Regions from separate parts of the Fundicoccus sp. Sow4_F4 genome, predicted to be linked through region 1. Evidence: predicted binding sites of a transcription regulator. Region 1 holds the regulator's gene; each other region holds the start of a gene.
What was found. The regulator CtsR, encoded in region 1, represses protease genes until heat stress. The targets are predictions, from matches to a motif close to TTGGTCAAAAAAGGTCAAANA.
Positions count from the first base shown of each region.

Region 1 (7,865 bases):
GCAAGCGCCCACCCCCTCAAACCGCCCATCCACCGCAACCTTCGAATAAATTCCCAGTAACAAGCCATTACTCCCATCTCCAGCCGTCTATTATGGTCTACTTGAAAATCTCAACGCTCACCCATTGTGACGTCTCAATGCTCACTATTATACCATATGTCTTCTTGGCACTTCACAAATTGAAGTCCGCTAAGCGCCTATGGTATACTATTTTCAGATAGATTAGAGGAGGTAGCTTTATATGAAGGAAACTGATTTTTCTAAATTAAATGGGAGCGCCGCAGACATTCAGTATTTGAAGGAACTTTATGCTAACCACGAACACATGCCTTACATATCACCCGAGCGTGATTTAGCGTTATGGTTAGACAAGGCTGCCATGAGCTCTGGTGAAGCAGTCCCTAAACGTAATATGGTCAAAACACCTGAAGGCTACTTACCAGGACATATGATTATTTTATGGCGTGTTCAATTTGGAACTTATGACAACACGACGGTTATTTCCAAATATTTCGAATATGATTATGGGATTGATGCCAAAGCAGATATCGAAGACTTAATTGAAGATGGCTTGGTAATGGTGATGACAGCTAAAGAATCACTAACTTATATGACTGCACCGCTCTTGAAGAAGTGGTTGAAGGATAAAAGCGTGACGGTTTTTTCTAAGATGAAAAAAGATGAATTAATAGAAGCCGTCCGTGAAGCTTATACGGAGGAAGAGTTGGCGAAAAAATTTACCTTGCGTGGTTACTACTTGAGTGAAGCAGGCGAAAAAGTACTCGCAAATAATCCGGCTGTTATCGATAAACACCCTAAGAAAAAGTATTAAAAGAAAAACGCGACGATTTAGCTTTAAGAAAGCGTAGATCGTCGCGTTATGTTTAATGTTAAGTAAAAAAAATGGCACATGGTATCGTCACTTATAGCTGCTACCTTCCGGTCCTGACTCGATTCGTGACTCAACCATTGCCAATTAGTATTATAGCACAGTAAAATTTATTTGTAAAACATAGATTTATGAGGGGAGTATTTGTTTCCAAACAATCGTTATCCACTTGTTGAAAGCCACCAACTAGCAATTTCCCCTGTTTCGCCTTGAGTTCCATGCACAAACTGTGCATAAACATGCACTTATGAACAGAACATCTGTGCGCAACTTTTATTAAGCAGTCATTTAAGTAAAAGTTATCCACTAAATCACAGACTTATGCACAGCACAAGTCTTTTTAGGCTTCGTCAGCCGCTTCTTTCTTCAACTGTTTGCGTTCTTTGTTGCGTTTGCGCAGCGATTGGAAGAACGTTGTTAATAACTGCCCACACTCCTCGCGCAAAATCCCTTCCACTACTTCCGGTTGGTGATTAAAACGTTCGTCTGCCAATAAATTCATCAAAGTGCCGGCACAACCCGCTTTAAGGTCCGGCGCCCCATATACGACACGCTCAACACGCGACATAATCAACGCACCGGAACACATTGGGCATGGCTCGAGCGTCACATAGAGGGTCGCTTCTTCCAGTCGCCAAGCATTCAGCGCTTGGTTGGCCTCTTGAATCGCAAGGATCTCGGCATGTCCGACCGCACTATGGCTCAGCTCGCGTAAGTTATGGGCTCTGGCGATGATTTCGCCGTCTTTGACAATGACTGCCCCGATTGGCACCTCGCCTTTCTCCCCTGCCATTACCGCTTCATCCAGGGCGGCACGCATCCACCGCTCATGTTCCAGTCTGTCCTTTTCGCTTAATTCTTCCGCTGTTATCATTCACTCACCTATTTTTTCTAAATATTTGATCTCTTTACACTTATTGTAGCATGTCTGATGCTTGGAATGCTTGTCGAGCCTTCAGTGTAAATGTTAAACTAGTAGAGACAAGACCTTAGTTTCTCGAAAGGACAACATATATGATTGATTCATTAAAAAATATCTATCCAAATAGTTTGCATAAGCCAAAAAAAGTGCCGAATAGTGATGAGTATTTTCACTTTCTTTGTGATGAGGACAGTCTTTATATTCCTCTTCGTGATTTAGACGCTTCTCAACTCCAATTGTTAAAGATTTTTTCTCAAAAAACGATCGATGCGAGTCCTAACTTTCTGACCACCCACTTGGAAGAAAGTTGGTATCAATTTTTAGTTCATAAGCATCCGAATATGCCGACGGGTGTGGAACATATTCGGATGCTTCAGTTTGATTATTATAAACGCCCCGATGCGTTTGATTATGCGATGTGGCGAGAAACCTTGACGAATGCAATTGATGCTGTCGTAACAGTTATTCAGCTGAACGAAAGACGCATGTTAGTCATTCTAGACTCAGATAAGTTAGAAAACGATGCTATGACGCAAATCACGGGCCTCGTGAATACATTAGATGATGATTTTGAGTTATCCACAAGAGGGATTATTGGTCAAATTCATACTGTATCACAGGCCTTGCCAACGTTATATGAAAATGAGCAAGCCTTGTTTGATAAGGCGCTTCAGTCGGAAGTTTTTAATCATATCCAATTTTTATCCGATAGTCTCTTAACTTATATTGGCCATGAAGCAACGCTTCAACAGCCAATCCTATCGAATTTACGTCAACAAATTTTAACTAATTCTGAATACGAGGCGACAATCCGGACTTTATTCGAGCGTCGCGGAAACTTAACGCAAGCTGCGGACGCTTTATTCGTTCATCGCAACACCTTGACCTACCGCATGAACAAGTTTACTAAAGAGACTGGTTTTAACTTACAACATTTGCCTGACTTAATTATCTGCTACTTGGCACTCAATTAAATACAATAAGGTGTCAGTCACTCGCATTCCTGACGATTATAAAAGATCTCTGTGCTTTAATTTTTAATCGTCGCAAATCGCGATGAGCGACACCTTTTGTTTTTGTGGCTTGTATATAGAAAGATGTATTGAATGTAGGTGTGTGTGAGCTTTGCAAGGGCTGTGTGAGAATAGCTTTTGTTTCCCTTCTTGTGTGCGTCACATCATCGCGAAAGTAACAAGGATGTGAGACATATTCCAGAATCCGTCGCTCGACTCGTCATGATATGAGAGAATTTTCAGACTTTATAGGTACACAAAAAACCGTGACTAGCGCTAATTAGTCAGCGCTAGTCACGGTTCTTTTTCTATTTGCTTAGTCGAAGTAATCTGAAACTTTTGATGTCGCGTCCGAAGTTACCTTTTTCGCACGATCAATAATTTCACTAAACGCATCGCCTGTTTTATCCTTTAAGCTGCCTGCTTGATTCGCAAACTTCATTAAAGTGTTGATTTCTGCATCATCCAAATTATCAACAGCTGAAACAAGGGCATCTGATCCGTTTAAAGTATGTTTTACAAATGATTTTGCTTTTTCACGATTGATGATGCCTTCAACTTTTTCACGAGCTGAATCATTCATATAAACAAAAGCCGCTAAACCAGCCACTGTAGCAGCTGATCCTAGTAAAACCGTCGCAATATATCCTTTTCTATTCATCTTTGTTCCTCCTACTTTCAAAAAATTAAATTTTTCTATAATTAAATTATAACACACACCCTATCAGACCTCTATTTAAAACACTTACTCTTTTCTTGCGTTTCTATACAAAAACTCCCTCTAAGACCATTCGCCTTGAGGAAGCTTTGATGTTTAGATTAATTATTTAGAACTTTGTTTCGAACGATTATTGATATTAATGTTACCTGAACGGCCACCGATGGTGATACTATCACCTAGCTCAATGTCGCCTCGCAGCATCATTTCGCTCAGCTCATCTTCAATTTGTTTTTGGATGGCACGGCGGATTGGACGCGCTCCATATTCTGGATCGTAACCCGCTTCTGCGATAATATCTACGGCAGTATCCGTTACGCGCGCTTCAATTTCAAGCTCATTCAAGCGGTGAATAATTTCTTGCGCTTGAAGTTTGACGATTTCGCGAATTTCTTCTTTCGTCAACGCATGGAAGACAACTGTCTCGTCGATACGGTTTAAAAACTCTGGTCGGAAAGCACGTTTCACTTCTTCAAGGATTCGTTTTTCCATTGCATCATGATCATCTTTATAAGAGACTGCACCGAAACCAACTGACTTCTCGTCACGTAAGGCGGTTGCTCCTAAGTTTGATGTCATAATTATGATTGTGTTACGGAAGTCTACGCGACGTCCTTTACCGTCTGTTAAATGACCGTCATCAAATACTTGTAACAAAATATTAAAAACATCCGGATGGGCTTTTTCAACCTCATCTAATAGAATGACGCTGTATGGTTTTTGACGAACTTTCTCAGTCAATTGCCCCGCTTCGTCATAGCCGACGTAACCTGGAGGTGAACCTACCAAGCGAGAAACACTGTGTTTTTCCATGTACTCTGACATATCAACACGAATCATGTTATCTTCGCTACCAAACATTGAATGAGCAAGTGTCTTCGCTAATTCCGTTTTACCCACACCTGTCGGCCCCAGGAATAAGAATGAACCGATTGGACGTTTGGGACTCTTCAAACCACTTCGTGCACGACGAATCGCGCGAGCGACAGCTTGAACAGCTTTATCTTGGCCGATTACACTTTCATGTAGTTCAGCTTCTAGATGGACTAATCGTTGGGATTCAGCCAATTCCATTTGGTTAACTGGAATACCTGTTGATAAAGCAATGACTTCTGCCACGTGATTTGCATTCACCACTAAATGTTTCACTAATTCACCGTCTTTTTCTTGCTCGGTCGCTTTTTGAATATTAGTTTCGATTGCTTGTTCTTCTTGACGTAATTCAGCTGCTTGTTCAAAATTACGATCAAGAATTGCTTTTTCTTTTTTCTTAGATACTTCGACTAATTGACGTTCAAGGTTGGCAACTGACGATAATACGATCGACTCGTCGATACGCACTTTTGCTGCTGCTTCATCAATTAAATCAACGGCCTTGTCTGGTAAACGACGCTCTGTTAAGTAACGTGCACTTAATTTCACGGCTGCTTGAACTGCTTCGTCTGTAATTTCAACTTTATGGTGATCTTCGTACTTGCTTTTCAGACCTTCAATAATTTGAATAGATTCGACTTGTGTTGGTTCATCGATTTGAACTTTTGAGAAACGACGTTCTAAAGCAGCATCTTTTTCAATGTACTTTTGGTACTCATCTAAAGTTGTTGCACCCACTGTTTGGATTTCTCCACGTGCTAGTGCAGGTTTCAAGATGTTAGATGCATCGATTGCACCTTCTGCACCACCTGCGCCGATTAATGTGTGTAATTCATCAATGAAGAGAATCACTTGGCCATCGGCTGCAATTTCTTCAATAATCTTCTTCATACGTTCTTCGAACTCACCGCGATATTTCGTACCTGCGACTAAAGATGCCATATCTAACATCATCAAGCGTTTGCTTGCGATATCTTCTGGTACTTCGCCGTCAATCATTCTTTGGGCTAAGCCTTCAGCAATCGCTGTTTTACCAACACCAGGTTCTCCTACGAGGACTGGGTTGTTTTTCGAACGACGGCTAATGATTTGGATGATACGACGGATTTCTTTTTTACGACCAATAACTGGATCGAGTTTGCCATCACGAGCGAGTTGTGTTAAGTCGCGCGCAACAGAATCTAATGTTGGTGTTTGGCTTGTTTCGGCTTGTTGACCTCTTTGGCGGCCATTGCCACGTTTGTTACCCATTTGAGCACGCTCGTTATTGCCATTAATACCAATTAATTCATAGATTTTTTTGCGTAATTCATTTATATTAATGCCTAAATTTTTCAATAAGACTGTTGCTAAAATTTCTTCTTTTAACATACCTAATAGTAGATGTTCTGTGCCAACTTTTGGTGCACCTAGACGTTTGGCGTCATTAGATGCATTCATAATAATCTTTTTAGATCTAGGTGAATAAGGAATGACGATTTCGCCTTCGACGCGCGGATTCACGACTTTGCCATGAATTATTTCAAGCTCCATCAATAGTGATTGATAGTCGGCACCCACCTCGCGTAAAGCTTTTCCAGCAATTCCTTGTTCTTCACGGGCTAGTCCTAAAAGAATATGTTCTGTGCCTACCGCTTGATGTCTTAAATAATACGCTTGTTCAGCTGCGTATATCATGACTTGACGGGCACTCTCTGTAAATAGTTCTTCAAACATTCATTTCACCTCTTACTTTATTGTATATCTTAGTTGTACTAAGAAAGTTTTGAGCAACATGGCTCTGGCAGATTGTTCTTGGCTTGAGATACTGTGCAATACTGATTTTTCTATGACCGATAAAATCAAGGTACCTTCACGTTGAGTAATTATACCAGAATCTATCAACGTCTCAACCAAATTGATGCCATTTCGTTGATTGATTTGGCTACCAATTAATTCAATCATTTGGTCAATGTGATCCACTTCATCCACGACACGAATTTTAAATATGCGAATGTAGCCTCCACCACCACGTTTACTTTCGACCATGTAACCATGTTCTTGGGTAAAGCGCGTATTAATGACATAATTGATTTGTGAAGGGACGCAGTCAAAGCGTTCGGCTACATCGCTGCGTTTTATTTCTAATTGCTCATTATTACGTAAAAAACCTTTTAGATACGCTTCGATAATGTCCGACATGTTACGTTGCGACAAAGTTACCCCTCCTTTTTCACTAACATTGACTTTCTTTGACTATTATACAATAAAGGATCGCTTTTGAGAAGTCTTTTGACCAACATTATCAGAACCGTTTGATTGCTGGGTTTATTTTGTTCGAAAGGTTATAAGAATAGCTTATAGTACGCTTTAATTTTCGATGGTGGCAGATTTTTATGTTTCAACATAGAATGTTTATTGTAAGCGCTGACGTTATGCGTCATTTTATTTAAAGGCCAAATATAAACTTTTTATAAGGGGGAAAACTCATGGCAGAGATTATTACTGTCCAAGAAGCCGTAGCTAAAGTTAAACAAGGTGATTCTTTAGGTACTTCAGGTTTCTTAGGTGTATCGACACCGATTGAATTAATTAATGGCTTAGTAGAAGCCGGAACTAACGAATTAACTTTAGTACAACCAGTAACTGGTTATCCAGGTGAAGAGCACGATGTGGGTAAATTAGCGGAAAACCGTCAAATCAAAAAATTTGTCGGCGCTCATACTGGAACGTCAAAAGCGTTCAACAAGCAATTTTTAGCGGGTGAAATCGAAGTAGATTACGTTCCAATGGGAACTGTTGTTGAAATGATTCGTGCAGGTGGCGCAGGTCTTGGTGCCGTTGTCACTCCAGTTGGTATCGGTACATTACAAGAAGAAAAGCAAGACAAAATTGTACGTAATGGTCAAGAATACTTAATCTATGATCCCGTTAACCTAGATGTTGCCTTTATTAAAGCAAATAAAGCGGACAAATATGGTAACTTATATAGTTTTGGTACGGCTAAATCAATTTCTGTTGAATTAGCTTTAGCTTCTAAGATTGTTATTGCGGAAGTTGATGAGATTATTGAAGTTGGCGACATCGCACCAACGGATGTAACAGTTCCTGGTATCTTAGTAGACTATATTATTCAAGGTCAAACTGAAGAAGAACGTTACGACTACTACCGTGAATTATGGGGTAGAAACAATATGTTGAGAGGAGAAGCATAATAATGAATCCAAAAGAATTGATTGCTCGTCGTATTGGACAAGAATTTAAAGATGGAGATATCGTTAACTTAGGTTTTGGTATCCCTAACGCTTCAGCAAATTATATTCCTGACGGCGTAAACGTTATTTTACAAGCAGAGAATGGTGCGCTTCGTTTTGGTGCTACACCAACAAAAGACACATTAACACCAGACTATGGTAACTCAGGGGGCGCACCAATCACTTTATTACCTGGTGCTTCAACATTTGATTTACA
Region 1 is NZ_JBQKLQ010000003.1:118,836-126,700, forward strand. Features, by position in the region: gene ACTQ5J_RS06170 (hypothetical protein) at 242-832, shown strand; RNA gene ffs (signal recognition particle sRNA small type) at 896-981, opposite strand; gene tadA (tRNA adenosine(34) deaminase TadA) at 1,230-1,763, opposite strand; gene ACTQ5J_RS06185 (PucR family transcriptional regulator) at 1,904-2,785, shown strand; gene ACTQ5J_RS06190 (hypothetical protein) at 3,141-3,485, opposite strand; gene ACTQ5J_RS06195 (ATP-dependent Clp protease ATP-binding subunit) at 3,648-6,131, opposite strand; gene ACTQ5J_RS06200 (CtsR family transcriptional regulator) at 6,144-6,611, opposite strand; gene ACTQ5J_RS06205 (CoA transferase subunit A) at 6,884-7,609, shown strand; gene ACTQ5J_RS06210 (3-oxoacid CoA-transferase subunit B) at 7,612-7,865, shown strand, end outside.

Region 2 (7,865 bases), on a different contig from region 1:
AGTTGGTTGAATCCATTTGGGGATGCTCAGGGTAATAGTTACCAACTTGCTCAGAGTATTATGGCAGTAGGCTCAGGACAATTAGCAGGTAAAGGATTCGGAATCTCAGAAGTCTCTGTACCTGTTCGTGAGTCAGACTTTATCTTTACGACGATTGCCGAAAGTTATGGCTTCCTTGGTGGATCGGTTTTGCTATTCATTTATTTCTTACTTATTTATCAAATGGTTCAAACATGTTTTGAAACGAAAAATGAATTCTACACCTATATTGCAACAGGTGTTATATCAATGATTCTTTTCCATATTGTTGAAAACATTGGAATGACTATTGGTTTATTACCTATTACCGGGATTCCTTTACCATTCGTTTCACAAGGGGGATCAGCCTTACTAAGTAATATGATTGGTATAGGATTGATTCTATCTATGCGTTACCACCATAGAAGTTATATGTTTTCAAATAATGATCAATTTAATTACGATTAATGACAAACCAAACAGATTGAAACAGCTTCCCAAAGTGTTGCAATTTCTGTTTGGTTTTTTGTATGCAATTCATCGATTGACGGTAATATTTACTAAAGGTATAATGGTTTTAAGGATAAGCGACGATATAACAGAGCTTATGGACTGTTGTAATTAAGAAAGGGTGGAGGATAGATATGATAAAAGAAATCAATCAATTATGGGTTCAAGCGGGTGACAAGATAGATGGAGAAGTAATCTATACAATCGGTTTATCTAGTCAATTACAAGATGAGGTCGGTGATATCAGTTTTGCTAGTATTGCAGATTTAGGGGCAATTGAAGCCGACGAGACTTTATTGAATGTAGAAGCTTCAAAAGCAGCAATTGAAATTCCCGCACCATTCTCAGGGACAATTATTGAACGTCACGAAACCGCTGAAGAAACGACTAGTTTATTAGACTCGCCTGATCAAACTTCAAACTGGCTAGTTCGCATGACAGCAAGTGAAGCAAATGCATTTGCTTCACTATAAGTAACTAAATATAGTTAGAAATAAATAATGACTTCACACAGATTGATGGGTGTGAAGTTTTGTCCTAGTATAAGGGATTATAAAATATAGGTGGACTTATCATGCTTCAGGATACTTGTCTTGGTAGGAAGTAAATTTAAAAGAAAACCTTGTCTCACTAAGGAAATTCGCCGTGTTGCCAATACGACACATGCTTTCGGGCATCTTCAACGCCGTGTCACCAATAGACACGTGCGCCAGAGTGCTAATCAGACACAGTACTTATATAAAAACCTGACAGAAAAAGGTGTCCATTGTCACGTCGAAGGACGATTAAAGCTTGGTGCTACTATTAAATTATTGTCAAAATCATTGTAGCAGCCACCTTTCATCTGTTCTAAAGTATCGTAAACAAGATGCAAGAGCTAATTCGGTCGCTAAACAACTAGGGTCTCTTTAAGGCCTAATGAAAAAACACGCTCACTTTATTGAAAAGTTGGGCGTGTTTTAATGTTTTACATGGACGATTTCGAACTAATGGAACGCTTAATTAAATCCTTGAAAATCGATAAACTCTCATGATTTTCTAGAAATGTTAATTCTGGATGCCATTGGATGCCGATAATGCTCTGGTTATCATCAACTACTTCAATTGCTTCAATGACATTATCAGGACTCCAAGCGGAGACTGTTAAGCCTTTACCTAATTCTTTGATTGCTTGATGATGAATTGAATTGACATAGCTGTTATTGTCAATGATTTCAGCAATATGCGTGCCAGATTTTACTTTAATCGAGTGAGTGGAAAACTCTGGTTGAGATCGTTGAACGTGTTGAATCGTAATTGATTCATCTTCGGATAAGTCTTGTAGTAAGCTTCCTCCTAAAACCACATTTATTAACTGTAAGCCACGACAGATACCTAAAATTGGTTTTTTCTGGCGAATCGCTTCTTTGACTAAAGCGACTTCACATTTGTCTCGTTCAGGTGAAGTTGGTCCAATTACTTTTCTAGGTTCTTCACCATACAACATTGGGGTCACATCTTGTCCGCCAGTCAGTAAGAGCCCATCAATTAATTGGATATATTCTTTAGCAAAAGTAGCCTCATTAATGGGAATAATAATGGGTGTGCCTCCTGCCAGACTGATAGCAGTTGAGAAGCCAGTAGAAGAGTAATTAATTTTGAATGCTTCAAAATCATCGTTTTTAAAAGCAGATGTATTGCCTGTAATACCTATAATGGGGTGTGTCAATCAAATGCTCCTTTCTGTAAGTAGTTATAAACCTATTATAGCCTAAGAAGAGTGAAAATTAAACATAAAATTAAAACTTGATGAGAAATAAAGGGGTGTTTTTCCTTTTTTGTAAAAAAGTGACGGTGCTTTTAGTAATTTACTGTGAATTAAGTTATAATGTTTCAATGAAGCAAGGAGTGATGGCGTGGATTACCAAAAAGCGATACAAGATGTCAAAAAAGGAAATTTGAAGGCAGTTTATACGATTTTCGGGTCAGAATTGTTTCTACAACAGGAATTTCTGCAGATTTTATTGAATCAATTCGGCGAGGCTGACAATTTAGATATGGCAAAAATTGATTTAAGCGAGCAATCACTTGATGCTGCATTAGATGAAGCAGAGATGTTTTCTTTTTTTGCCGAATATCGACTTATAATTGTAGAGAACGTCCAGTTTTTGAATGCAAATTCGAGTCAAAAGTTATCAACGAGTGAAGAAAAACGTTTGTTAGATTATATCAATAATCCGAACGAAGCCTCTGTGATTGTGTTTGTTATACCTTTTGATCAAGTGGATAAACGAAAAAAATTAACAAAAGCTTTTCAAAAGCAAACTGCTTTTATTGAAGTGAATCCTCTGAAAGAACAAGAGGTTAGCCGCTATATCCAACGTTATATTGAAGGGGAACAGTTAAACATCACCCGAGAAGCCAGTCAAGAATTGCTTGTGAGAGTGAATTATCAATTAACAGAAGCGATGGGGGAAATTTCAAAACTGAAAAGTTTTAGTTTAACAGGCCAGCCAATTACAATCGATGTTGTGAGAACCTTGGTGCCACGAACGCTTGAGTCCAATGTATTTGAATTAACAGATGCTGTCATGAAGAAAAGAGTGGATAAAGCCGTTCAGATTTATCAAGATTTAATTTTAATGAAACACGAGCCAATTGCCTTACATGCCTTGATAATTTCTCAGTTTAGATTAATTATTCAAAGCAAATTACTGAATCAGCAAGGTTATTTAGAAGCAGATATTGCAAAAGAATTGAGTGTCCATCCTTATCGAGTTAAGTTGGCACTACAATCTGGCCGTCGTTCAAACTTGAAGCAGTTGGCTGAATTTTATGATGAATTAATTGAAGTCGATTATCATATGAAAACAGGTGTTGGTATTAAAGAAACACACTTTTACTTGCTATTAACCAAACTGGTTTCGTTAGCATAATTTTTTTGATGCTTGCAAGGAAACCGAACTTAAACCAGAAAATGAAAGCTTTGAAAAGGAGAAACACGTATGAGTCAAACAATTAGAATCGGTATTTGTGGTTATGGCAATCTTGGTAGAGGAGTCGAACGCTCGATTTCTCAACAAGCCGATATGTCATTAGTCGCAATATTTTCAAGAAGAGGCAAGGCTGGGGTTGAACCGCTTAATCCTTTGACGACGGTAGAACATTTAGATCAAATGATTCATTATCAAGATAAAATTGATGTGATGATTTTATGTGGTGGATCAGCAACCGATTTGCCAGAACAAACACCAATGATTGCGCAATATTTCAATACGATTGATAGTTTTGATACTCATGCAAAAATACCAGAGCACTTTGCTGCTGTTGATAAAATTGCTCAAAAGCATCAGCATGTGAGTATTATTTCAGTCGGTTGGGATCCGGGCTTGTTCTCCATCAATCGAGTCTTAGCTGAGGCGGTGCTACCTGTAGGGGAGAGCTATACCTTTTGGGGCAAAGGCCTGAGCCAGGGACATTCCGATGCCGTTAGACGCATTGAAGGCGTCAAGCACGCTGTACAATATACGATCCCTTCACAAGATGCTATGAACAGAGTTCGCCAAGGCGAACAACCTCAGCTGTCGACAGGAGACAAACACAGCCGTGAGTGTTTCGTCGTTTTAGAAGAGGGAGCAGATGCTGCGAGAATTGAGCAGGCGATTAAAACAATGCCAGATTACTTCGTAGATTATGAGACAAGTGTGCAATTTATTTCTGAAGCAAACTTCATGCAAGAGTATCAGGAGATGCCGCATGGCGGTGTGGTCATTCGAAGTGGTCAAACAGGCGAACAAACGCAACAAACTTACGAATTTAAGCTGAATTTAGGCTCGAATCCTGAATTTACCGGTAGTGTCTTGGTGGCTTATGCCCGAGCAGCTCACAAAATGAAGCAAGCCGGCCAAGTCGGAGCCAAAACTGTTTTTGATGTGACACTAGGCGATTTATCCGCTAAATCGGCCCAGGACTTAAGAAAATTTTATTTATAGGCAACAAAAAAAAGCGTTGAAGCCAACTCAAATGAGTGCTTCGACGCTTTTAAATTAGAATTATTTAGATAATAATCCGCTTAAACGAGATTTGTCACGCGCAGCTTTATTCTTGTGAATAAGACCTTTGTTTGCTGTGCTATCAATTTCTTTAACGGCTAATTTAAATAAATCTGCTGCGTTTCCTTCGCCAGTTTCCACTGCATTACGGAAGTTTTTAATTGCTGTACGCATTCCAGCAACGTGAGCACGGTTTACTTCAGATTTACGTACGTCTTGACGAATACGTTTGATTGCTGATTTGTTATTTGCCATGCTAGTCACCTCTTTCCTGTTTATTTGCTATTTAAGTCTGAGACTTAGTCAACAAGAAACATTATACATGAAAACACTACCTATGTGCAATATTAAAAAATCATTTTTGAACAAAATATTAATAATAGTCATTTGATAAAATCAGAAAGATAGGTAGATATTGACGAAAGTGTTATAATAAAGGAGTAGTAAACCTACCTAAATGAAGCATAAGAGAGGAAGGTCGAGATGGTGGATTTTAAAGTCGTATCACCTTATGAACCTGGCGGAGATCAACCGCAAGCAATTAAAGAATTAGTTGCTGGATTAAATGCCGGTAAAAAAGAACAAGTCTTACTTGGAGCGACAGGGACAGGTAAAACCTTTACTGTTGCCAATGTTATCCAAGAAGTAAATAAACCAACCTTGGTACTGGCCCACAACAAAACACTAGCTGGTCAATTATATAGTGAATTGCTAGAATTTTTTCCTGAGAATTCAGTTGAATATTTCGTTTCTTATTATGATTATTATCAACCAGAAGCATATGTCCCTTCATCCGACGCTTACATAGAGAAAGAATCGAGCGTCAATGATGAAATCGACAAGTTACGTCACTCGGCATCTAGCGCTTTATTAGAAAGAAGAGATGTCATTGTAGTAGCTTCTGTTTCCTGTATTTATGGACTTGTTAATCCGGAAAACTACCGGGAACATGTATTGTCTTTAAGACAAGGTCAAGAAGTGAGTCGCAATGATGTACTCAGTCGATTAATTGAGATGCAATTTGTTCGTAATGATATCGATTTTCAAAGAGGAACTTTCCGAGTTCGCGGGGATGTATTAGAAATATTTATGGCTTCTCGCGACAAAGAAGTGATCCGTGTTGAATTTTTCGGAGATGAAATTGAAAGAATCCGAACAGTGGATGTCTTAACGGGTGAAATTAAAAGTGATGTGGAACATTACCCCATTTACCCTGCGACTCACTTTGTTGCTAATGATGAACAAACACTTTCAGCTGTTGAATCTATTCGAGCTGAATTAGAAGAAAGATTAATTGAATTACGTGAAGAAAATAAATTATTAGAAGCCCAACGTTTAGAACAACGGACGAATTATGATATTGAGATGCTACTTGAGATGGGATATTGTAGTGGAATTGAAAACTACTCTCGTCATATGGACGGTCGAAAACCAGGAGAGGCACCTTATACCTTAATTGATTTCTTTCCGGATGATTTCTTAATCGTAGTTGATGAATCTCACATGACGATGCCACAAATTCGTGGGATGTATAACGGAGACCGTGCTCGTAAAGAAGTTCTTGTAGATTATGGCTTTAGATTACCTAGTGCTGTGGATAACCGACCTTTAAGACTGGAAGAGTTTGAAGCGAAAGTAAATCAAATCCTATATATTTCAGCTACCCCAGGACCTTATGAGTTAGAACATACAGGCGGCAAATTTATCGAACAAATTATTCGTCCGACCGGTCTATTGGATCCAATTATCGAAGTTCGTCCGATTGATGGACAAATTGATGATTTAGTGAAGGAAATTAGCTTACGTTCGGAGCGTAATGAAAGAGTCTTTATTACGACATTAACGAAGAAGATGTCAGAAGATTTAACAGACTATCTTAAAGAACTAGATATTAAAGTGAAATACTTACATAGTGATATTAAAACGCTTGAACGAACAGAAATTATCCGAGACTTACGTCTAGGTATTTTTGATGTTCTAGTAGGGATTAACTTATTACGAGAAGGCTTAGATGTTCCAGAAGTGTCATTAGTCGCAATCCTGGATGCAGATAAAGAAGGTTTTCTACGTAGTGAACGAGCACTCGTTCAAACGATTGGTCGTGCTGCCCGAAATGAAAATGGACGCGTGATTATGTATGCCAATAGAATTACTAAATCAATGGATTATGCTTTAGCGGAAACTGAGCGTCGTCGTGGGATTCAACAAGCCTATAATGAGAAACACGGCATTGTGCCTAAGACGATTAAGAAAGGCGTCCGTGATTTAATCCGAATCAGTCACGATATCGATTCTGAAGAACGAGAAGAGAATATCTTAAAACAATTTAAAGCTTTATCTCGTTTACAGCGTGAAGAAGAATTGGAACGCTTAACACTAGAGATGAAACAACATGCTAAGGACTTGAACTTTGAGGCAGCAGCAGATCTTAGGGATATCATTATGGAATTACGTGCATCATTCAAATAAGCACTCACATGAAACCAACATTATATAGATAAGTATTCATTTAGGAATGTCTATAGTAATGTTGGTTTTTGCTATTTTAGATAAGTAAATTTTTAATTAAGATACATAAATGAAGTGAGCTTTCTTCCTTCTTAGTTATTTTTACTCTATAATTAGGAATCAAGATAACAAATCTTAGAGAAAGGGGATGAATATGAGTAAAATGCAACGTATACCGAGTTTTGATGGCTTAAAAGGTTTAGCGATTGTTTCAATTATTGCCTATCATTTATTTCCATCAGTGATACCTGGGGGCTTCCTCATGGTGAATACATTTCTTGTGATTTCCGGATATTTTTTTGCAAGAAAGATGGAACAAATCCCTGATATTAATTACAAAATAAATTGGTCACGGGTATGGCAATATTTAAAGAAAACAGTCGAACGTTTATTTATACCCGTGTTTTGGATGATTTTATTAGTAGTGGTGGGATTATTGCTTTTCTATCCACAAGAACTCAAGCACATTCAATCGGATGTATTTTCAGGCTTATTTTTTTATAATAATATTTTTCAAATATCTGCTGAACGTTCCTATTTTGTCCAGATGACAAATGCCTCGCCTTTTACGCACCTTTGGTACAATGCATTATACTTACAGTCATTTTTAGTGAGTATTCCCTTAATTTTATTGACTCGTCAGTTGAAATTATCCGTCCAAAGTAAAGCCGTTTTCTGGCTAGTACTTGTCTTGCTGAGTCATTTAATGGTGTGGTATTTATATTCCCCAGGGGAAGATCCTTCACGCGTCTATTATGGTTTAAGTACCCGTTTGTCATCATTTGCGATTGGGATTGC
Region 2 is NZ_JBQKLQ010000001.1:346,410-354,274, forward strand. Features, by position in the region: gene ACTQ5J_RS01630 (FtsW/RodA/SpoVE family cell cycle protein) at 1-486, shown strand, start outside; gene ACTQ5J_RS01635 (glycine cleavage system protein H) at 663-1,001, shown strand; gene ACTQ5J_RS01640 (gamma-glutamyl-gamma-aminobutyrate hydrolase family protein) at 1,496-2,236, opposite strand; gene holA (DNA polymerase III subunit delta) at 2,424-3,443, shown strand; gene ACTQ5J_RS01650 (diaminopimelate dehydrogenase) at 3,513-4,499, shown strand; gene rpsT (30S ribosomal protein S20) at 4,560-4,814, opposite strand; gene uvrB (excinuclease ABC subunit UvrB) at 5,043-7,028, shown strand; gene ACTQ5J_RS01665 (acyltransferase family protein) at 7,222-7,865, shown strand, end outside.
Region 2: a site for CtsR is predicted at 2,333-2,353, ahead of holA (DNA polymerase III subunit delta). Genes of this name have one in related genera too.

Region 3 (7,865 bases), on a different contig from region 1:
TAAAAATTGCTGAGCCTTTGGGTGTAAATCTAGAAAAAGTCAGTATTGCTGCCTTGATGCATGATTTTGCAAAAGAAATGGATGATCAAGCGATGTTTCATTTGGCCTTTGCTTATTGGCCCAATGAAGCGTTAAAAACAGCAACGGGTGATATCTGGCATGGTCCTGCAGCAGCGCAAATTTGTCGAACTGACTTCAACTGTCAGGATGAATCGATTTTAAAGGCTATTGCTGGACATACGACTGGTTGGTTTGAAATGGACCAACTTGCAAAAATTATCTATATGGCTGATTACATCGAGCCAGGGCGAGATTTTAAAGGCGTTAAGAAAGCTCGTCGACTGACTGGTGAGAACCTCACAGAAGCCTGTGAGTATAAAATGATTCGTACAATAAACTATTTACTGAAGCAACGAGTAGCCATTTTCACTGGAACCATCGATATTTATAATGCTTGGGTGAGTACACAAGAGAGTTCAATTTAAAGGGAGACATTATGACAAATAAAAATTATGAAAATTTAGAAGTAATTGTAAAAGCCGCAGATGACCGTTTAGCTCAAGAAATTATGGTAATGGATGTTGCTCAATTAACACCATTAGCAGATTATTTCATGGTAATGCATGCTAAAAATGAAAAACAATTAGGCGCAATTGTTGATGCCATTGTTGAAGCAGCTGAAAAGGCAAGTATTCCAGTAAAAAGTGTCGAAGGTAAAGAGGGTGGCAAATGGATCCTAATCGATTTATATGACATTATTGTTCATGTGTTCTACTATTCAGAACGTACACATTACAATGTGGAAAAAGTTTGGAGAGATGCACCACTCGTTGATATTTCAGATTGGATTGCTGGAGAATGAGTTTTTCCGAAATAGCACATGTTTATGATCGTTTTAATGAACTTGATGCTTATGAAGCGTGGTTAGACTTTACGTTAAATTCGCTTGCTCAACAGCCAAAGCAAGTGCTCGATGTAGCTTGCGGGACCGGCTGGTTTCCGCAGTTGTTAGCGCCATTCGTCGATCATATTACTGCAATTGATATTGATGAAGCGATGCTGGATATCGCTAGGAAAGAACAACAGCCCGGAGGAAACATTGAGTTTCAAATGGCTGATATGTTGGCCTTAGATAACTTACCTACTAACTTTGACTTAGTCACTTGTTATGCGGATTCACTGTGCTTCTTAGCAGACCAACAACAGGTTGCTCAAGCTATTAGTCAAATGTATCAAAGACTATCTGACGGAGGTACTCTATTGTTTGATGTGTGGACACCTTATCAAATCAATCAAGTTTTTGACGGATTTAATTATTTTGATAGTGATGACACTGCTGCGATTATTTGGGATAGTGAATCTGAACCGAGTAGAAACCAAGTGAGTCATTATTTAAGCGTGTTTGAACAAACAGAGTCTTCTTTATACAAACGTGTAGACGTCGAATTAACAGAGCGAACCTATCCATTAGAGACTTATCTAAGTGCTATAAAAGCGGCAGGTTTTGGCGATAAAAACATCGAGGTTTTAGTTAATTTTGGAACTAGTCATTTGCATAAAAAACGTGATCGTCAAACAGATCGTTGGTTCTTCCGTTGCGTTAAATAGTGTAGACATTCTTATTTTTGAGGTGATGTATTGAAAGTTGTTGGAATTATAACTGAATATAATCCCTTCCATCATGGGCACCATTACCAGCTTCAAGCGGCTAAACAAACAAGCCAAGCGGACGTTCTCATCGTTTTGATGAGCGGCAATGTCGTTCAGCGAGGTGAATTTGCCGTCTTGGATAAATGGCAAAGGGCTCAATTAGCCGTTCATTACGGAGCAGATTTAGTTCTGGAACTACCTCTATTAGCTAGTCTTCAATCAGCGGACTATTTTGCTAAGACGGGTGTTGAACTCCTGGCGAGGCTTGGCTGTGATACGGTGGTGTTCGGAACGGAAACGGCAACGGAATGTGAACTTAAGGCTCATGTCGCTTGGCTAGAGGAGAATGAGGTGGCTTTACAAGCAGCGATTCAGACATACTTAGCACAAGGTTTTTCTTATGCTGCTGCAATGCAAATGGGCATAGATGAATTAAAGACACAAGAAACAGAAGGCGTTCCATTAGAAACGACTTTTAATCCGACGAGCCCCAATCATATGTTAGGGATTCAATATGTAAAAGCGAATCAAGCCCTAAAACAACCGATGGATATCTTAGCAATTCCACGACTCCTTTCAGCCCAGCAGGCAGAAGTATTTATTCAATTTGATAGCGAACAAGCTAAAATACACAGTGGCAGTCACATTCGTCAACTTTGGCGACAAAAGGCATTAACGACAGATAGTCTTCCGGAAGAAACTTATAAAGAATTAAATAAGGGCCATTCTGTAGGCTGGGAAGACTACTGGCTGCCATTGAAGTACCAACTAACTTGTCATCGTCCAGAGACTTTAAGGCAGGTTTTTGGCGTCAAAGAAGGCCTCGAACATTTATTGTTAAAAAACATCGATACCGCGCTTAGTTTTTCAGACTATCGCCAATCATTAATTTCGAAACGCTGGACGCAATCATCTATTCAAAGAGTCTTGCTAGCCGTACTTTTAGATATTCAAACTGAAGAGTGGGAAAACTACCGCTCAAACATTGAAAAGCGACCTTTATTACGTATTCTTGCTTATCGACCAGCAGGCAGAATCTTGCTGAAACGTTTAAAGAAACATAGTAAAATAGAGTTATTTAGTAACTATGTCCAAAAGTATCAAAAACGGTATGATTTGATGCTAAGAGCAGACCGGATAGTCGCGATAAATCCTCGCGTAAAGGTAGCTGAACAAAACTATAGTCGCTATCCAATACAAGGTGAAAACTAGCCATTTTAATAGTGATATAAAAGTTTAAATAAATTAAAGTGAAAGATTGACAACACTAGTGAAGTTAAGTATAATTTAGTTTGTCGTTTTAGAGGTGATATTATGAAATGGACGATTAGACAGATTCAAGAACATAAAGGCGATTTACTCAATTTTGATGTTCAATTATCGGTCTTTGATCAGGTTAAACTGAGAGATGATTCGGTTATTCATTTGGACCCCGTTCGTGTGGTAGGATATTTCGTACCCTATGATCAGGATATTGTCTTGCACTGTGAACTTACAACAGTGATAACTTTACCATCAAGCCGCAGTCTGAAACCAGTCCGAGTAGAACTATCCGTTCCTATAAGTGAACGTTACATTCTTCCCGGTCAAGCGTATAATGCTGAAGATTACGAGGAAACCGCAATCGAACTTGAATTCGATTATATCGACCTCGACGCGGCTGTCGTAGACGTGGTATTATTAAATATACCCGTGCGTGTCATTGCTCCTGATGAAGAAGAAGGCGCAATGCCGTCAGGTAATAATTGGACAGTCGTAACAGAGGAAGCATACAATGCTCAAAAAGTTGAAGAACAAGTTGAATCGGTAGATCCACGCTTTGAAGCCTTAAAAACGCTAAAACTTAAAGATGATGAATAAACGCATTATCTTGAACCCAAATTAAACCAGGAGGTGTAAGAAAATGGCAGTTCCAAAAAGAAAAACATCAAAAGCAACTAAAAGAAAACGTCGTACGCATTTTAAATTAGAAGTACCAGGCATGAACAATTGTCCTGAATGTGGTGAATTAAAATTAAGCCACCGTGTATGTTCATCATGTGGTTTCTACGATGGCAAACAAGTTGTTGAAACAGCAAAATAATTTACAGAATAAACCGGTGCCTAGTGCACGGTTTTTTTTTTACTCTTTTTTAGAAAACCAAAACATCCAACCACTAAAACTACTGTGAAAATAATGCCATATTCACGTTCCAAATAGTAACTAAGCAGTTTGAAGATATGCGAACATTAAGACTAAGTATTAAGTGAACATGGATCAAATCAGTTGAGTAAACCGATCAAAATCATGTCGCTTTGATTAGATTTAGTGTAAAGTTTATGAAGAACTAACAGGCACTTTATTTGACCTTCTTGATGGAAGAATAAAGTTGACCTTTTTTGACCTATGGTTTATACTAAAACAGTAAACTAATTAAAGGTTAGTAATTAAGGAGGAAATCGAATGAATTTAGTACCTACGGTAATAGAGCAATCGTCTCGTGGCGAACGTGCTTATGATATTTATTCACGATTATTAAAAGATCGTATTATTATGTTAAGTGGACCAATCGACGATAACGTTTCGAATAGTGTGATTGCACAATTATTATTCTTGGATGCACAAGATCCAGAAAAAGATATCTACCTATATATAAACTCTCCAGGAGGAAGCGTCACATCAGGAATGGCGATTTATGACACGATGAACTTTATCAAATCTGATGTCCAAACAATTGTGATTGGCATGGCAGCTTCAATGGGGTCATTCCTATTAGCAGCTGGTACAAAAGGTAAACGTTATGCTTTACCTAACGCTGAAGTAATGATTCACCAACCTTTAGGTGGAGCACAAGGGCAAGCAACTGAAATTGAAATTGCGGCTCGTCACATCTTAAAAACGCGTGACCGCTTAAATAAAATTATCAGTGATAATACAGGTCAACCGATCGAAGTGGTTGAAAAAGATACAGATCGCGACAATTATATGTCAGCTGAAGAAGCAAAAGCCTACGGTCTGATTGACGAAATTATGGAATCCAGTAAGAAATTAAAATAAAATCAAAGAAACTACGGTGCTTTTAAAAGCACCGTAGTTTTTTTGTTTGCGCACAAGTTTACATATTTTGACTAATCAGATACAAGAAGAGGATGAAAACAAGTGAAAGCGCATAAATAATGACAAGGAGTATTGTGAAAAATATACATGATTGGACAAAAAAAGACCATCGTAAGCGCTTGTCATTTTTGATAGAAAACTAAGCTAATTCAATCATTTTGATTGCCATAGCGTAGGATTCATGCTATTATATAGTTTGTGGGGGATTATTACGTTAATTAATAGTTAGTGTTACACTAGACTATTGGACGGAAGTTGCCCATACGAGGAGGGACACTATGGAAGACGTGTTTTCGGTTATACAAGCTATAGTGCCAGATATTCAAGAAGTACTTTCGCTTAGAATTTCGATTCTTCATGAATTAGAACAAACATCGCATCGGATTGGCAGAAAATCTTTGGCACAAAAAGTTCAAGTAACCGAGCGAGTCTTAAGGACAGCAATCGATGTATTACGTGAACAGTCACTAGTCGATGTCAATAATGCAGGAATTAAGTTAACTGCATTTGGTCGACAAAAGATTGAAAGCTATGATGTGTTAGCTAGAAAAGCCAATCGTTTATATGGCTTAGAAATAGCGTTAAAAAAACATTTGAATCTAGAACACTGTTGGGTAATTCCAGGTGATGCTGATTTAGATGAGTTTGTTTATGAAGTGATGAGTCAAGCAGTTCAAGAAGTCTTAAGTACGCATTTATCATTAGGTCGTAATGTGATCGCAGTTACCGGTGGTTCGACTCTTGCAAATATAGGAGGTTACTTCGATGAGAGTCTTTCATCAGAACGTGAATTAGTCTTCGTACCGACAAGAGGTGGCGTAGGTGGTTCGATTCATATTCAATCTAATAATGTAGGTGGCTTGATGGCACAACGTACGAATTCTACTTTTATTCCATTGTTTATTCCAGAAAAAATTACTCAAGATACATCAAAGATACTCTTGATGGATCCTTCCATCAAAAAGGCAATTGAAATGAGTCAGCAAGCAGATTGTTTGTTGCTTAGCGTCGGCGCTGCTGAAGTTATGGCAGACAGACGAGACATAACACCGCAACAGCATCAAGAAATCATTGATGGTCAAGCTGTGGGAGAAGCATTTGGCGTGTTCTATAATCGCGATGGTAAAGCAGTCATTCGACTACCACGTATGGGCATCCAATTAGAGCATCTCGATCACATCCCCTTGATAATCACTGTCGTCGGTGGTGCCTCGAAAGCAGAAGCTACAAGTGCCTTTTTCAAACTTGCCCCAACTCACGGATGGTTAATTTGTGATGAAGGCATAGCTAATCAGGTTTTAAAAGGGGAAACCCTATAAAATAAAATTCCTTAAGGAGGAAGTCAGATTATGACAGTAAAAGTTGGTATTAATGGTTTTGGACGTATTGGTCGTTTAGCATTCCGCCGTATTCAAGAGGTAGAAGGTTTAGAAGTTGTAGCAATTAATGACTTAACAGATGCAAACATGTTAGCTCACTTATTAAAATATGATACAACTCAAGGACGTTTCAACGGTGAAGTTGAAGTACTAGAAGGTGCTTTCAAAGTTAACGGTTCAGAAGTTAAAGTATTAAGCAATCCAAACCCTAATGAAATTCCTTGGGGAGACTTAGGAGTAGATATCGTTTTAGAAGCTACTGGATTCTTTACTTCAAAAGAAAAAGCTGAATTACACTTACAAGGTGGAGCAAAACGTGTTGTTATTACTGCACCAGGTGGAGACGATGTTCCAACTGTAGTTTATAACACTAACCACGAAATCTTAACAGGTGACGAAACAGTTATTTCTGGTGCTTCATGTACTACAAACTGTTTAGCTCCAATGGCAGATGCTTTAAATAAAGAATTTGGTGTTGTTGAAGGTTTAATGACAACTATTCATGCTTATACAGGTGACCAAAATACTTTAGATGCACCGCATAAAGGTGGCGACTTCCGTCGTGCTCGTGCTGCTGCAGAAAACATTATTCCTAACACTACAGGTGCTGCTAAAGCAATTGGTTTAGTAATTCCTGAATTAAAAGGTAAATTAGACGGAGCAGCTCAACGTGTTCCAGTTGCAACAGGTTCATTAACTGAACTAGTAACTGTTTTAGATAAAAAAGTTACTGTTGACGAAGTTAATGCAGCTATGAAAGCAGCAGCTAACGAATCTTATGGTTATACAGAAGACCCGATCGTTTCTTCTGATATCGTCGGTATCACTTACGGTTCATTATACGATGCAACTCAAACAAAAGTTATGACAGTTGGCGACCACCAATTAGTTAAAACTGTTGCATGGTATGACAACGAAATGTCATATACTGCTCAATTAGTACGTACTTTAGAGCACTTCGCTAAACTATAATAAAAAGAAGAGCATAGCGTTTAAACAAGCGTCTATCCAATTATTGGCGGGGAGGCAAGACGCTTCCCTGCCATTTTGCGTGTAAATTTAACTCATTAGGAGGAAAAAATATGGCTAAAAAAACAGTTAGAGATTTAGATGTTAAGGGCAAGGTTGTTCTTGTTCGTGTTGACTTTAACGTGCCAATGCAAGATGGCAAGATTACGGACGACAAACGTATTAGGGCAGCATTAGACACTGTGACCCATTTAATTCAAAACAATGCAAAAGTAGTTTTATTCTCTCACTTAGGAAAAATTAAAAGTGAAGAAGATAAAGTGAAAAATGATTTAGCACCAGTTGCTGAGCATTTAGCAGCTTTATTAAAACAAGAGGTTGCATTCTCAACTGAAACTCGCGGTGAAGCTTTAGAAGCTGCAATCGCAGATTTAGAAGAGGGCGAAGTATTATTAGTTCAGAATACTCGTTATGAAGACTTAGATGGTAAGAAAGAGTCAGGTAACGATCCAGAATTAGGTAAATACTGGGCATCACTTGGTGATGTGTTCGTTAACGATGCTTTCGGGACAACACACCGTGCTCACGCATCTAACGTTGGGATTTCTGCTAACTTAGAATCTGCCGTAGGGTTCTTAGTAGAGAAAGAATTGAAATTCTTAGGTGAAGCTGTTGATAAACCAGAACGTCCATTTGTGGCGATTTTAGGGGGAGCAAAAGTTTCAGATAAGATTAAAGTGATTGAAAACTTATTATCTAAAGCGGATAAA
Region 3 is NZ_JBQKLQ010000007.1:138,607-146,471, reverse strand. Features, by position in the region: gene yqeK (bis(5'-nucleosyl)-tetraphosphatase (symmetrical) YqeK) at 1-485, shown strand, start outside; gene rsfS (ribosome silencing factor) at 497-862, shown strand; gene ACTQ5J_RS10935 (class I SAM-dependent DNA methyltransferase) at 859-1,608, shown strand; gene ACTQ5J_RS10930 (tRNA(Met) cytidine acetate ligase) at 1,639-2,862, shown strand; gene ACTQ5J_RS10925 (YceD family protein) at 2,965-3,510, shown strand; gene rpmF (50S ribosomal protein L32) at 3,554-3,733, shown strand; gene clpP (ATP-dependent Clp endopeptidase proteolytic subunit ClpP) at 4,094-4,687, shown strand; gene ACTQ5J_RS10910 (sugar-binding transcriptional regulator) at 5,026-6,066, shown strand; gene gap (type I glyceraldehyde-3-phosphate dehydrogenase) at 6,097-7,098, shown strand; gene ACTQ5J_RS10900 (phosphoglycerate kinase) at 7,209-7,865, shown strand, end outside.
Region 3: a site for CtsR is predicted at 4,017-4,037, ahead of clpP (ATP-dependent Clp endopeptidase proteolytic subunit ClpP). Genes of this name have one in related genera too.